3 regions of the Paenibacillus sp. YPG26 genome follow, and region 3 is predicted to be linked to each of the others. Evidence: riboswitches for the same ligand, from Rfam matches in the RefSeq annotation. Region 3 holds a riboswitch; each other region holds the start of a gene.

Region 1 (5,410 bases), 250 kb from region 3:
GATATGTATTTGAAGAACCAAGGGGGAATCCTAATGAAAGGGCCGGATCACCGTTATCCGGAGGTGAAATTCGCAACCCCGCTGCTATAGGCAGCGGAACAGGCTGGCGATTAGGGCAGGCTCCCCTTCAAATAGACAGGTGCCTTTCGTACACCTCTGCTTGAAGATTAGCTTGCCTATGCCTAAAAAGCCACGCCACGCCACCCCGGCCTTACTTGCGCCCGTAATCCGCCTTGATCTCGCCCCACTCCTGAGTCTCCCACTTGAGCAGCTTGTTATCATAGCTGTTCGATCTCAGCCAGGCCACCGCGCGGTCAACCAGATCCCAGACCTCGCGGGTGGACTCATTGCGCGCAAGTGTCGTCGCGACCTGCTTCTCGCGGACCCATTTGAGCGCGGTTCTTGAGTCGCTGTACACTGTCATCTTGCTGCCCTTCTGCTTCAAGTAGGCCAGCGAATGGACAATCGCAAGAAACTCGCCCAGGTTGTTCGTTCCGTTGGGGATTGGCCCCCGCTCAAAGATCACTTCTCCTGTCCGCGTGCTCACTCCCCGGTATTCGATCGGCCCGGGATTGCCCTTTGTGCCCACATCCACGGAGATGCTGTCATAATCAATCTGGTCCTTGGAGGAGGCTCCAGCTGCCGAGCCCTTCCCTTTCGAGGCGCCTGAGCTCGCAGTCTTCTGCCTGCCCCCGCTTGGGCCGCCTCCCGCGGACGAAGCTGACTTGCCCCAGTGCTTCTTCCAGCCTTCCTGGTAAGCCTTCTCGGCCTCGGCCTTGGAAGGATAGGATTTGTACTTGGCATCCTTGTAAGCATCGACCTGAGCTTTACACTCCGCCCACGTTGCGTAGACCCCGGGAGTTGTGCCTTCCCATACCACATAATATTTCTGACTCGCCATAGCTTCTATTCTCTCTCCTTAATTATGCAATCTTCCTGCGGTCCTGTGACCCTTAGGTCCATGCCCAGAAGAACCCGTCCCGATCCCAGGCTACCCGGCCGCCATGCAGCTTGCGGAACGCCTTCTTCACTTCCTTGGACAGCGAGACATTGCGGTTCTCATTTATAAATACATATTGTTCTCCGAAATAACTCCGGATATATTGGGTCGCTTCCTCCTGATGCAGGATGCCCCTGTGTCTGATCTCCTGAACCATCCACTCTGCAACCTGCTGCTCTGAGACTTCCATTCGCTTTCCAGCTCCTTAACTGATCTAGTCCTATACAGCATCGTATCCGATTTAAGGTTATCATTCAATTCCTCAGCGGGTGTCATTCCTGCTCATTTGTGAATAGGCTATATCATCAATATTATTGGAGGGCTTCTGAATGACAAGAGATGTGAGTGCCAACCTGAATACCCAGGTGACGTATCCGCCATGTTCCCCTAATAGATATCCGAATGTCCGTTCCGTCTACCCATCCTCATCCTCATCCCCCTACCCATACTCCTACCCTAATCCTTATCTATATCCTTATCCTTATCCTTATCCTTACTCCTATGCTTATCCGTATCCGTATTCTTATCCTTATCCTTCGTTTCCCCCTTATTTCGGCTATCCGGGTTACTTCCCAGGCGGGGGATTTCCGGGATATCACCAAGGAAGCGGGTTCGGACACCACCAAGGTGGCGGACACCATCAGGGCGGCGGACACCATCAGGGCGGCGGACACCATCAAGGCGGGGGACATCATCAAGGCGGGGGACACCACCAAGGCGGGGGACACCACCAGGGCCGAACTGTAGACCCGGAGAATAACCCCAGAGATATCGAGCTGAACCTGAAGTCCAAAGCCCAGTATGGCGGTAAATACGGGCTGGATGCCCATGCGGATGCCCACGTAGGCGGCGGGCAGGGGCTCGGCTTCGATGCGGCTGGGAGCCTCGGCGGCGAACACGGGGTTGGTCTACAGACCGCCGGTCATCTAGGCGGCGGCAAGGGAGCGGGCCTTAAGGCCAGCGGGCACTTGGGCGGCAGCGGTTACGGCGTAGGCGTCCATGCCGATGCCAGCCTCGGCGGCGCGCAAGGACTTAAGGTAGATACGGGAGCCAACATTGGCGGGAGCCACGGACTCGATCTTCAGGGCGAGGGCCACCTCGGTCTGCAGGGAGTTGGCGCGTCAGCTGCGGGGCATCTGGGCGGAAGCACCTACGGCCTCGGCGCTCATGCCGGTGCAGACTTAAGCCTGAAGCAAGGCCTTGCCTTTGATGCCGGTGCCAATGTGGGCGGCAAGCACGGGATTGGCGCACATGCCGGCGGACACCTTGGCATCGGCAAGGGTGTCGGCTATGACGTGGGCGGCAAGGTAGGCGGCAAGCATGGCGTAGGCTTTCACAGCGACGCTCATCTAGGCGGCGGCAAAGGCGTAGGCTTTGATATTGGGGGGAACCTGGCAGGCCACAGCGGCCATCTGGGCATTCAACTCGGCGGTGACAAGGAGAAGGAGCAGCAGTAAGAAGGCCACTGCCAATTAGTTCAGCCATGCCGCTCCGGTATGCGGTGCAGGGATGCCGATGCGATACAGCAGAGCATTATTAAGATAAGGAACTAATCTAACTTGAAGCGGTGAGCCTCCTCCGGAAGTCCGAAGGGGGCTCGCCGCTTATTTATGATAAAAATGAACACAAGGGACAAGCCTCCTTGTCTACCAACAAATGTAATCGCTTCCCTTGATTCGTCGGCAATTTCCTGTCCCGGCGCCCCGTTTGATAGGGATGAAAAGTTGTTTACAAGAATAAAACAGGGGAGTATCATAAGCATCGGTTTCAAATTCCATACCGCTGAAACTTGTATAAGTACGGGGGAACCGTTCAAGCGGATTGCCGCAGCAATCCAGGGGTGAATCCTAATAAGGTAGGGCTACTCAAGGGCCCGAATCCGACAGCTAACTCCGTAAGCGTTATTTGAGAAGGAAGGTGGAGGCCAGGTAAGTGAAATTTCTCGTGTCCACAGTATTGGAGCTTAAGTCAGTGGGCATTTTATACTTCGTACGCGCAATTGATGGTTGTTGAATTTATTCACTTAAATGGTGGTGAAACGATTGTCCGCTCTCAAAAGATTCCTTATTGGACGTCCACTCAAGTCAAATGAACTGGGTGAACAAAAGCTGAACAAAACCAAGGCCCTGGCTATCCTTTCGTCCGATGCTTTATCATCCGTAGCCTATGGTCCCGAACAAATTCTGATTGTGCTCGTTACCCTGTCCGCGGCGGCCTTCTGGTATTCCATCCCGATTGCGGCGGGTGTGCTGGTATTGCTTGCGGCACTGATTTTATCTTATCGTCAAATTATTTACGCATACCCGCATGGCGGCGGAGCATACGTCGTATCCAAGGAGAATCTGGGTGTGAATTACGGCCTGGTGGCCGGCGGCTCCCTGTTAGTCGATTATATCCTTACGGTTGCGGTGAGCGTATCAGCTGGTACGGATGCCATAACTTCGGCCTTTCCGAGCCTGCATCCTTATACAGTGCCCATTGCAATCGTATTTGTACTGTGCATTACGACTTTGAACTTGAGAGGGGTAACAGAGTCCGCTTCCATCCTTGCCTATCCGGTGTATTTGTTCGTTCTGGCTCTGTTCATTCTTATCGCTGTAGGCATCTACAACACGCTGACAGGGCATGTATCCCCAGAGCTCCATACGCCGGTAGGCACGCCTATAGCGGGGATCAGCCTGTTCCTGCTTCTGAAGGCCTTTGCTTCGGGAAGCTCGGCACTAACGGGTGTGGAAGCTATATCCAATGCAATTCCCAATTTCAAAGACCCGGCCCCTACCAATGCCTCCAAGACATTAATGGCCATGGGGGCACTGCTGGCCATACTGTTCTCCGGCATCGTATTTCTGGCGTATTACTACGGAGTTTCGCCAAGAACAGAGGTCACCGTGGTCTCGCAGATTGCGGAACATACCTTTGGACGGAACTTCATGTATTACTTCATTCAAGGAACGACGGCTCTCATCCTGATTCTTGCCGCCAACACCGGGTATTCCGCGTTCCCGCTGCTCGCTGTCAATCTGGCCAAGGATAAGTTCATTCCAAGAATGTTCACCGTCCGGGGAGACCGGCTGGGATACTCTAACGGGATTATTATTCTCGGGGTCTGCTCGATTCTGTTAATTCTGTTGTTCAAAGGACAGACGGAGCACCTGATTCCGCTGTATGCCGTGGGCGTGTTCATTCCGTTCACCCTGTCCCAGACCGGCATGATCTTCAAGTGGGTCCGGGAGAAGCCAAGCGGTTGGGTAACGAAGCTGATCATTAACAGCGTCGGCGCCTTGATCAGCCTGATTGTTACGATCATGTTCTTCTTAACCAAATTCGCGCAGGTATGGCCTGTATTGATCTTCCTGCCGCTTATTATCTATATTTTCTACCGGATCAGGAAGCATTATGAGGCGGTCGGAGACCAGCTCAGACTTACAACCTGTGAGCCCTCCATGCCGATTGAAGGCAATGTGATCATCGTTCCGGTTGCCGGGATCACTCATGTGGTGGAGAATTCACTCAACTATGCCAAATCGCTTAATCCGCATCAGGTCATTGCCGTATATGTGCCTTTTGAGAAGCAGGCTGAGCATGAGTTCGAAGCCAAATGGATGAAGTGGCAGCCTGATGTCAGACTGGTCACCTTGTACTCACCTTACCGCAGTATTATTCAGCCTCTGCTCAAGTTTGTGGATACCGTGCAGCGCAAGGCAAGCGAGTCGAACTATCAGGTCACCGTGGTGATTCCCCAGTTCATTCCCAAGAAGGGCTGGCACAACATCCTTCATAACCAGTCAGGACTAGTCATTCGTACCAAGCTGCTGTACCGGAGAAAAGTCATTGTTACGACTGTGCCTTACCATCTAACTAAATAAAATAAATCAAAAGGGGAAGTCCCACTAAGCCATGTCGGCTGTGTGAGACTTCCCCTTGTATTTCGGGCTGACGCAATCTAATGCTGTTCTGGTACAGAAAAAAAGACACTCCGCGTGTCTTTCCCCTCTAACTTAACAGATGCCGCCAGCCCCTTCAGGCTCTCCCGCTTGAAGCAGCATCTTTCTGTGGCCCCACTTCTCAACCACATGGGCCGGATATTCATGGATCTCCGGGTTCTGCTCGCATACCCGGATCCAGGCCTGCACACATTCCGCATCGAAATGAGTCCCCTGATCTCCGATAATCAGCTTCATCGCCTCATCGTGGGTCCAAGCCTTCCGGTAGGCCCTGGTCGATGTCAGCGCATCGTAGACATCCGCAATAGCTACGATTCTGGCCAGCAGAGGAATCTGCTCTCCCTTTAACCGGTCTGGATATCCCGTGCCATCCCACTTCTCATGGTGAGACCGGATAATATCCAGCTCATCCTTCATGAATCCAAGTGTCCGGCACATCTCATAGCCCTTGACGGGATGAAGCTCA
Region 2 (5,410 bases), 1.8 Mb from region 3:
ACCCAGCGAGGTCATGAGTTGGTACTCGTCCTCGTAACGATGACAAGAAACTGCCTCCTTAACCATGTCATGAGAGTAGGTTGTGCATCCGCAAATAGCTTCTACGTTCTGAGCCCCCGTCTCCATGTTCGTAAGGGTATATTTCAAAAGTGCAGCTACCCGTGGGGTACATCCACCGCAGGTTCCAGCCGCCCTGGTACAGTCCCGGATTTGCTCAACTGTCTCCAGTCCTTCCTCACGTATAGCGTTCATAATTCTCGACTTACTGACCCCGTTACAAGAGCAGACGGTCTCATGATCTGACATTTCAGCAATCTGCAGATTGCTCTGGGACGAGACTTCTCCGTGGCTGTCCGCCTTGTATAATGCAGATACGTCCGCGTTGCGACGAATAAGCTCAAGCAGGCTCGTTCCCTCCCGTACATCTCCAAATAACACTGCTCCTGCTATGTTACCTGTAGGAGAGATTACAATCTTCTTATAAGTTCCTCTCTGACCGTCATAGGAAATGATGGACTGTTCGGCATTTTCTTCATGAATTTGTCCTGCCGAGAACACCTTAGCACCCGCAACCTTTAGCTGAGAGAATAATATGGAGCCTTGGTAAGGAGCTGTCTGTATGCCGCACACGGTGCGGGCGAGCACCTTCCCTTGTTCATAAAGTGGAGCTACCAGTCCATAAGAAATGCCGCGATGCTCGGCGCATTCACCAACTGCGTAGATATTCGGGATACTGGTCTCCATGAAATCGTTCACGATAATACCGCGATTCACCAAAATGTTGCTTCTTGAAGCCAATTCCACATTTGGCTGGATACCGACCGCCATGATCACCAGATCAGCTGAAATATGCGATCCATCGGAGAAGCGCAGCCCCGAAGCCCTCCTTCGTCCCGTAACTCGGGTAGTATTCTTATCCAGAAGGAAGCTCATCCCCTGTACCTCAAGCTTCTCTTGAAGCATCCGGGCCGCAGTCCTGTCCAACTGGCGGTTCATCAGAAAGGGGGAATTGTGGACGACCTCAACCCTCATGCCTTGATTAAGTAGTCCCCGTGCTGCCTCAAGACCTAATAATCCTCCACCGATCACTGCTGCTTTGCGATATGTCCGGGCTGATTCGATAATCTGAAGGCAATCTGTGATATTACGGAAGGCCATTACGCCAGGCATGTCGGCACCCGGTAGAGGAAGCATGAAGGGCAGGGAGCCTGTAGCTAGAATCAGCACATCATACCTGCGAATTCTCCCGGAATCTGACAGTACGGTCATCTTCTCAGGATCTATACAAGTGATCTTCTCTCCGGCATACAGCTGAATTCCGTGTTTGGCATACCAATCCCAATCATGGAGAATAATCTCCTGGATCCCTGAATCTCCTTGGAGCACTTTAGATAGCAGAATGCGGTTATAATTGGGATAGGGTTCGCTTCCGAACACTGTAATTTCAAATTCATTCGGTGCAAGCTTCAAGATTTCTTCAATGCACCTCACTCCCGCCATTCCATTGCCTATCATCACAAGTCTTTTTGTCATCTACACTCACTCCAATGTAAGTAAACCTAACTAAATTCTGAATTTACTTTAATGTTAGTTTCTATAACATAGATGATAAATTTCCATTTATAAATACTAATTTTTAACAAATATAGCCTTAGTAACAATGTATAGTCAACATTTATGTTAGGTAATATGACATTTGTTATTTGTATTAATCCTATTTTTAATTTTTATCAGCAAATAGTTAACTATAGTTGTTATAGTTATGTCATAAATCTTATGTATAAAGCAAACAGGCTCTTCCGGCACAATGCCGAAAGAGCCATACGATAACAATATGCCTGTTCTACAGATTCTTGGCAGAGAAAGTATCCCCGCCTTCTATACGACCAGTCTCGAAGCCTTTGTAGAACCATCTTTTCCTCTGCTCGGAGGTCCCATGGGTGAAGCTCTCTGGCACTACATAACCTCTTGCCTGCTTCTGCAATGTGTCATCCCCCACTGCACTGGCTGCAGTCAAAGCTTCATCCAGATCGCCTTCCTCCAGCACACCCATCCCTTGAGCACGGTTGGCCCATACACCAGCCAAATAATCTGCCTGAAGCTCGAACCGTACAAGATACTTGTTGAATTCAGCTTCACTCAGCTTCTGCCTAAGGGGCATGACTTTGTCACTTGTTCCAAGCAGAGTCTGCACATGGTGTCCAACCTCATGGGCGATCACATAAGCCATAGCGAAATCACCTGGCGCATTGAACTTCTGCTTAAGCTCGTCATAGAAGCTCAGATCAATATACAGCTTCTGGTCTCCAGGACAATAGAACGGGCCTACCGATGATCCTGCTGTCCCGCAAGCCGACTGCACACTGTTCGTATACAGCACCAGAGTCGGGTTCTGATATCTAAGCCCTTCCTCCCTGAACACTTCTGTCCATACATCCTCAGTATCAGCAAGCACGACCGAGACGAAATCCTTCATCTCCTGTTCTTGCTGTGTAGGGGTATATGCAGAATTAGAATCTGTTCCTGACCCCGTCATATTGCTCAAGAGGTCACCGCCATTCCCGCCAAGCAAAGTGACGAGCAGCATAATAATAATCCCGCCGATTCCCCCGCCTACAAGGGTCTTGCCTCCCATCCCCCTACGGTCTTCGACGTTGGAGCTTCCTCTTCTACCTTTCCACTGCATACGGCAACCTCCCTTATCGCATCCGCCTAGCGCATTTAAGATGTTATAAGTGTTTATACCCGGGAATGGCTGCTGTTCACACTCCATTTACTGGAATCTGCATAAGATTCTCCATCATTGCTGCTTGAATGGTGCCTTATTCGTCGTCACGCGTTAGCTGCTTAGGTTAGTTGTTGATTGTCATGGAAAGTTTTGACCCATGAACTGTCGGGACAGGCGTGCTACAATTTGTAGCGAGCTTGGATCCTCAATCATAGCTACTGCAAATTCTGGGATCCAAGCAAATAAGGCCGAAGCTTAATTTACAAGCACGGGGGACCCATACACTGGGGTGAAGCCATTCCATGGCAGGGTGATTACTCTTTGACCCTAATCCGTCAGCTAACCTCGCAGGCTGTTAAAAGGAGAAATGTACAAATGAAATTACAGAAAAATCTAGTTACAGGCGCACTCGCGCTTAGCCTATTCGCAGTCACCGGTGCGGCATCAGCATCTGCAGCCGCAGATACCACCACAGAGAATTACAACAAGGTCTGGTCTTACAGCACGAACCAAAGCTTTTCATGGAGTCATGTACTGCAGCAGCTCAGAACTATGAATAACCAAGCATCCGCTGCGACTAAAGCTCAAGGCACTACCGGGAACCAGGCATCGCAGAAGACCAAGAGTAACACCCATACTACGCAGAACAACACGAACACTGCCAAGACTGGCACATCCGAATCCGCCTATGCAGATCAAGTGGTAGCTCTCGTTAATCAGGAACGTGCCAAAGCGGGTGTAAAGCCGCTGGCTGCTGATAAAGCACTGACTGTTATGGCGCTTGACAAAGCCAAAGATATGTATAACAACGGCTACTTTGACCATAATTCACCTACCTACGGATCCCCTTTTGATATGATGAAATCGTATGGTATTCGTTACACTTATGCAGGCGAGAACATTGCCAAGGGCCAGAAGAACCCCGCCGAGGTTATGAAAGCATGGATGAACAGCCCTGGACACAAGCAGAATATTCTAAGTCCTAACTTCACCAAGATCGGCGCTGCCTATTATAATGGCGAATGGGTACAAGAATTTATTGCGGACTAATCAAGCTAATTCAATCTTATTACAGCAAGAGACTAACCCGGCTTAGCGGATTAGTCTCTTGTTCTATATTATGAATTTGGAATGATAACTAGGGTCTCCTACAAAAAGATACATGCTTAGCCTGCCTTAATAAGCATATATGTATGACTTAAGTAAGTTACACTTTCTTCTCATCTCTATAGAATACTTGGGCACCGGCAATGCCGGGATGGGTCATCTCATAAGGATCCAGAATCTGATCAAGTTCCTCTTCAGTAAGCACATTATATTTGAGACACAATGCCCTCACAGACTCTCCAGTGAGAATCGCTTCTCTAGCTATTCGGGATACGACCTCATAACCAAGATGTGGGTTCACGGCAGTAATTATGCCTACACTTCTCTCCACATCGGCCTTCGTCTTCTCCGTATTCGCTTCAATCCCTGATAAGCAGAAGTCCGTGAATACCCGGAATGAATTATTCATCATACTGATGGATTGGATAAGATTGAAGACTAATACAGGCTCCATTACGTTAAGCTCAAGCTGCCCAGCTGATGAAGCCAGGCAGATCGTGTGGTCATTGCCGATCACCTGGAACGCGACCTGATTGATCACCTCGGCCATCACCGGATTGACCTTGCCCGGCATAATGGAGGATCCCGGCTGTCTCGCAGGGAGGAAGATTTCGTTAAATCCAACACGGGGGCCTGATGCCATAAGTCTCAGATCATTAGCGATCTTCGACATATTCATCATACATACCTTCAAAGCCGCCGATACTTCGGTATAAGCGTCTGTATTTTGAGTAGCATCAACAAGATGAATAGCTGTTACAAGCGGAAATCCGCTGATCTGTGTCAAATATTCAACTACGAGCTCAATATATTTCGGGTCCGCATTAAGCCCTGTCCCTACGGCTGTAGCGCCCATGTTAACTTCATACAGATGCTGTCTCGAGCTCTCTATCCGAAGAATATCCCTCCCCAGAACCCGATGATAAGCCTCAAATTCTTGTCCAAGGCGGATGGGCACCGCATCCTGCAGGTGCGTTCTCCCCATCTTGATCACATGGTCGAACTCTTTGGACTTGGCAACGAACACCTGATGCATATCCCTCATGGTGACCAGAAGCTGTTCCATCAGAGATAATACGGCGATATGTATAGCTGTTGGGAACGCGTCATTGGTCGATTGAGCCATGTTAACATGAGAATTTGGACTGAGATAGTCATAAGCACCCTTGTTCTTCCCGAGTAGCTCCAAAGCCCGGTTCGCGATAACCTCATTCGTGTTCATGTTAAGAGATGTCCCGGCTCCTCCTTGAATGGGATCCACGATGAACTGGTCATGCCATCGCCCATCTATGATCTCTTCGGCGGCCTGCACAATGACTTTGCCGTGACCGGCGTACAGTCTGCCAATCTGCATATTGGCCAAGGCTGCCGCTTTCTTCACCATTGCCATGGATTTAATTAACTCCTTGTGTACCGTATAACCGGTAATTGGGAAGTTCTCGACCGCACGAAGCGTCTGAATCCCATAGTAAGCATTTGCCTCAACTTCTTTGGTACCCAGAAAGTCACTCTCCACACGATACAATGGCTCTGTCACACTGCATTCCTCCCGATATCAAAATTCGATTGCCCGGT
Region 3 (5,410 bases):
GCTGATACAGTTGGCCTTAACAGCCGCTTCTGCCTTGGTCGCATCCAACGTAACCTTCGGCATGGTAGGCTTATTCTCCTGTGCCACCTGTTCTTTACCCGGCAGGGTGAAGATGAGCACGATGGCCAATGCGCATGCAATGAAGAACAGACCGCTCATGATCCACTTTTGCATTCCAATCGTCCCTCCTATGTAAGATACCTTCTCCCATTATAACGGAACATCCTGTTTGATCATAGCATTTGTGACAAAAAAACAAACAAGTTATTCGTGCTGACTAAGTTTCATCAATGGGGTGAGATTTATCATTGTGGTAGACCATACAGTAAAAGGGCATCTTCCCTTCAGGAGTCCGCAGCTCGTATTGATCTGTAATCCGGAATCCCGCTTTCTCATAGGTACGTATGGCCCGTTCATTCCAAATAAGTACCTCTAGATCCACTTCATGCCCAGGATAACGGCGCAGGGCCTCTTGGACTATAGTCTGCACCAAAGACTTACCCAGTCCCTGACCACACCAATCGGGCCGCATTCCGATCCCTAAGCGGGATACCCCCTCCATAGGGAAGATTTGTGCGAATCCGGCCAGTTCCCCAGCAGGCGTAAGAACGGATAGGTACTGTTCCCGGCGAAGCTGAGGATCGCCGAACTCAATCTCAAGGGATTTCATCCGTTCCCAAGGGGGGAACTTGTAGATGTCATAGGGCGGGGGATAGACCCAGCTGCAGATAACCTGGGCGTGGGATTCTTCCATGGGAATAGCCTTAAATGCTGGAGGGTTATTCATCAACTGGCGTACCTCATTTCGTGTCGGATATAGATTAAAAAAAAGAAAAAAATATATATTTTTGTACGTTTAAGCCCAGTGGCAGTGGGTAAATATAGGATAAGCAAATATATGGAATTAAATTAGATATTTGTTCTGGAAGGTTGAAACCTTTGGCAGATATCTAACGTTTTAGAAGTAGGTACTAAGATAGCAAAAAGAAGACCGCAGGCGATTCCGGCAAGAATCGTGCGGTCCACTCGGATGTAAATTCCATTTGAGGGAATGGAGTTTACAGGTTCACAGCATATTTAGTGTATTTGGCTTTGCTAAGAACACGCTTAGCTCCAAGGTAGCGTTTGCTGTAGTAGCTGCTGCTGAGACGGTCAATGTGAATGCCTTTTGAGGAAGAGGCGTGTGCGAATTGGCCGTTTCCAAGGAATACTCCGACATGAGATACACCGGAACCGAAAGTATTAAAGAAGACAAGATCTCCGGCCTTCAATTGGCTCTTCGCCATAACTGGAGAACCCTGATGGAATTGAGCTTTGGATTGACGGGCAAGGGATACGCCCATTTTCTTGAACACATAAGATGTAAATCCGGAACAATCAAACCCACTTGAAGTTACGCCGCCCCATTTATAAGGAGTACCGTATACACTCTTCACCGTGTTAGTTAATGTGGAATCTGCGAATGCGCTGCCTGTTCCTAGTGTGAACAATAATGCCAAGCTCGTTGCCGCTGCTGCTAGTTTCTTTCTCAAGTTGTTATGCTCCTTCCAATGCCTGCGAGGTTAGCTTGAGGATTCGGTTGAAGGTTCCCTATGACCCCTCTGATGCAAGATCAATTCACCCATAACTGGTTCCCCCGTTTCCCAGGTGCGTGGGAATTCGGCTGGTTTGTTGGTTTAGTGCACCTGTGCTGAAAATCCGCAAGATACGGGATTTCAGGACCCAGCGTTCACGGGAAGCGATAGTATGACTTTCGTATGATCATCATATACAGACTTCGTGACGCTCCGACATAGGACAGTAATAATTACAAAGTTGTTACTAATTACTTGCCTATTGTACCAAAGGGCCCAAGCTTTGGCAAGTTTGTTTTACACTTTTTTTGTCAAGATAACGGTTTATTTGTCGAAAAATTGGCTAATACTATATTATTAGTCTAATTATATACAGACAAAAGCCCGCATCGATTCCGGCAAGAATCAATACGGGCGATGCCAAGGGAACTGCTTATCTTACATCAATTGTTGTCTTTGGAGGAATCGGCAACAGATTGAAATACTTCGTTGCTCATAATACGCTTAGCTCCAACGTAGCGGTTGGTGTAGTAGCTGTCACTCAGCTTGCTGATGGTAACGCCTTTTGAGGAAGAGGCGTGTGCGAATTTGCCATTACCTACAAATACACCTACGTGTGACACACCATTACCAAAAGTATTGAAGAATACCAGATCTCCGGCTTTCAGTTCATCTTTCGATACGGCCTTACCCATCTTGAATTGGGCGCCCGATTGGTGAGGAAGGTCTATTCCCAGTTTGTCAAATACATACATCGTAAAGCCTGAGCAATCGAAGCCATTCGTGGAGGTTCCACCTGACTTATAATCTGTGCCAATCACTTTGTCCACGACTTTGTCCAGCTTGGAGTCAGCGAAAACGCTTCCAGTCCCAAGGGTGAATAAAATGGACATTGATACTGCTGCAACCACAAGTTTCTTCTTCAAAAGCGGTTAAACTCCTTCCAATGCCTGCGAGGTTAGCTTAAGGATTCGGTTGAAGGTCCCCTATGATCCCTCTGTTGCGAGATCAATTCACCCAAGATGGTTCCCCCGTTTCCCGGTGCTGGGAATTCGGCTTGATATCTGTGCACCTATAACAAGAATACGACATTAAAGTCGAATCTCCTGCTTGTGACAAAAAAATAATTACAATGTTGTTACTGTCTGTTCATAATTCACATTGTAGCAAGGCAGGTATCTTTTGGCAATGGTTACTTGCGAGATTTCCAGGCCGGTTGAAACAGGAAAGGCCTCCGCAGATCTGCGGAGGTCTTGGGGGGCGTAGAGTTAGAGGAGACCGAAGGAGATTCAATTCTTCTCATTCCAAAGGTGATATTGGGAGGAAATATGCCAAATACTGAGAAGTGAACGGATGAAAGGATAGGATTGCTGAAGGATAAGTGCCAGAAATCCGGTCCAGATCCAGGAGACGGTACTAAAAGCGCCGAACAGGAGCAGGGTTACCCCGCCCAGGCAGAGGGATATGCCTATAACGGTAAGCAGCTGCCGCAAGCAGCTTAGCATAGAGGGGAGCATTCCCCGGCCAAAAATATAACCGAACTTGGCGTACAGAAGAAGCTGATGAATCAAATAGCCATAAATCAGCCATCCCAGAATATATATAGCCGTATAGAGAAGTGGATATCCGCCAGACTGTATGCCCTGTACAAGGAGATCCAGCAGCTTGGGTCCGAGCCAGTAAGCGGGACCAAGTACGAGAAGGAGCTCTATCAGGTAAAAGACGGTGACCGGCTTCCACAGCCTGCCGATCCCCTGGAAGAATACCAGACCGGCCCCGTCCGGGGTTAATGGACGAAGTCCATAGAGAATTCCGGCCTGAATGAGCGGGGTCAGCAGCATGCGCAGAATGAACATGCCGGCCAGAAGCCAGAAATACAGATGAACCTCGGAGCTGTATTTGAGCTCCAGCTGACCTTCAATCAGAAATAGAATGCGGCTTAGCTCGCCCGGCGCCGGATCCGGGTAGCGCTGCAGCAGCGGTATAATGGCAGAATTGATCAGCCGGTAGAGAAATACACCCCAGAGCAGCTGATAGAGGAACAGGATAATGACGACCGGGAACTGATCTTTGGTACTTTGCCATCCGTTACGAATGTATCTCACTCTATTGTCACCTCACCATGAGAGCAATCCAAGTAGGGACTCCACTACTTTGGTTATGCCCAGATTCCACCGCGTTCCGGTCTTCTCTTCCACTTCTGCTTTCAGATAATTGTTAATATGCTTGTTCTCCAGCACCAGGGTGTAGCGGGGATCGATCATTGCCCAGGCCAGCGGCTCCTTGTACTGCAGCTTGTAGACAATCTGGTTCTCATCACCCTTCCAGATCTTGCGCACAAGATGTCCGTCTTTGTAGCTGAACAGGACGGGAACCTCCGGATAGCTGCCGCCGAGTCGGCTGATCTTCACGACAGACTCATATAGGGGGCCGGGAGTCTTCTGTACTTGGTTCACGGTGATGGAATCAACCGAGTAATTTATCATTTGCCCGCTGTATACATACTGATTGAAATAATCCTTCCAGGACTGCCCGGTCACCTGCTCCACGACTCTTTGGAAATCCGAGGTTGTCGGGTGCTTGAAGCGGTATTTGCTGCTGTAGCGGGCCAGGATCTTGTTCATGGTTCCTGCTCCAACCTGCCGTTCAATGCCGAGCAGTACGAGCTTGCCGCGGGTATAGACATTTTGGGCATAGATATCGGAGGATCCGTATTTCCAGGATTCCAGAGGCAGCGCGGCTGGATGGTTCACGAAGCTGGCCTGAACAGGCAGATTGGGCTGAATTCCATAGGCGCTCTCCATGAGTTTGTCTTCAGCGTAAGAAGTGAATCCCTCATCCAGCCAGGCTTCTTCGAATTCGTTACTTGCGATCATGCCGTAAAAATATTGGTGTCCGATCTCGTGCACCACGGTTCTCTCCAGCTCATACCCAGGTGAGAGCGAAGTCGCTCCAAAGGCAGTTACGAGGGTCGGATACTCCATTCCGCCTGCCCCATTGCCGCTTGCCGGGGGAACCACGATGGACAGGGTCGAGTAAGGATAACGGCCATACCATTTGCTGTAGGAAGACAAGGCAGCCTTAGCCGCATAGAAATAGCGGTCCTTAAGGTCCTTATGCAGCGGATCGAGATACAGCTTGATCCGGACACCCGGGACCTCGGCCGAGGAGAATGGCTCCTCCGCATAGACAAAGTCCGGGGAAGCCGCCCAGGCAAAGTCATGCACATCATCGGCATAGAACTGGTAGATCTTGCGATTCTGCTTGACCGCTGCGGTCTTGGTGGGAAAGCCGGTCGCTGCGACGATATAGGAGCTTGGCACATTGATCCGTACACTGAAGATCCCGAAGTCGGAGTAGAACTCCGAGCTTCCGTGGTATTGATGCAGGTTCCAGCCTTCGGAGGCGCGGCCGCGGGTTCCGGCTGGCTCATACACACTTATTTTGGGGAACCACTGCCCGGCCATCACGAAGTTATCCGCGGTGCCCATGCGGGCGAATACCTTGGGAAGCTGGACCTCAAAGCTCATGAGAATAGTTATGCTCTCTCCGCCCTGAACGGGGCGGGGAAGCCGAACCTTGACCAGAGTCTGGTCTTTCGTATTGCCATCATCAGGCTGTACATACTGAAGACGGTGAATCAGGGAGATCCCATCGGTGGTCCGGATTCCAGTCAGCTTCATGGAGCCCCATCCATCCTTTGGCATAGAGTCGCCCCGAAGCTTGCCTCCGGACTCCTTCATGAAGGTAGTATCCTTGGAGGCGAAGGCGTTCGGATACAGGTGAAGGTAGAGCTCGCTCACGGGCTGTCTGCCCGGGTGCTTCCAGGTTATACT

Evidence for each region. Region 3 has a riboswitch for cyclic di-AMP ahead of LDO05_RS00495 (C40 family peptidase). Riboswitches for the same ligand answer to the same signal wherever they lie in the genome.
Region 1: it holds a riboswitch for cyclic di-AMP, as region 3 does, so the genes downstream of both, LDO05_RS01620 (APC family permease) here and LDO05_RS00495 (C40 family peptidase) in region 3, are expected to answer to the same signal.
Region 2: it holds a riboswitch for cyclic di-AMP, as region 3 does, so the genes downstream of both, LDO05_RS10455 (CAP domain-containing protein) here and LDO05_RS00495 (C40 family peptidase) in region 3, are expected to answer to the same signal.

What each region holds. Positions count from the first base shown of each region.
Region 1 is NZ_CP084530.1:345,150-350,559, reverse strand. It holds gene LDO05_RS01640 (alpha/beta hydrolase family protein) at 1-90, shown strand, start outside; gene rnhA (ribonuclease H) at 212-901, opposite strand; gene LDO05_RS01630 (DUF6953 family protein) at 954-1,190, opposite strand; gene LDO05_RS01625 (hypothetical protein) at 1,330-2,457, shown strand; cyclic di-AMP (ydaO/yuaA leader) riboswitch at 2,771-2,917, shown strand; gene LDO05_RS01620 (APC family permease) at 3,043-4,866, shown strand; gene LDO05_RS01615 (HD-GYP domain-containing protein) at 4,999-5,410, opposite strand, start outside.
Region 2 is NZ_CP084530.1:2,225,314-2,230,723, forward strand. It holds gene nirB (nitrite reductase large subunit NirB) at 1-1,533, opposite strand, end outside; gene ypfJ (KPN_02809 family neutral zinc metallopeptidase) at 1,844-2,686, opposite strand; cyclic di-AMP (ydaO/yuaA leader) riboswitch at 2,965-3,097, shown strand; gene LDO05_RS10455 (CAP domain-containing protein) at 3,104-3,778, shown strand; gene aspA (aspartate ammonia-lyase) at 3,936-5,372, opposite strand.
Region 3 is NZ_CP084530.1:99,847-105,256, forward strand. It holds gene LDO05_RS00480 (c-type cytochrome) at 1-174, opposite strand, end outside; gene LDO05_RS00485 (GNAT family N-acetyltransferase) at 278-787, opposite strand; gene LDO05_RS00490 (C40 family peptidase) at 1,059-1,532, opposite strand; cyclic di-AMP (ydaO/yuaA leader) riboswitch at 1,537-1,675, opposite strand; gene LDO05_RS00495 (C40 family peptidase) at 2,018-2,500, opposite strand; cyclic di-AMP (ydaO/yuaA leader) riboswitch at 2,507-2,642, opposite strand; gene LDO05_RS00500 (hypothetical protein) at 2,864-3,679, opposite strand; gene LDO05_RS00505 (M1 family metallopeptidase) at 3,692-5,410, opposite strand, start outside.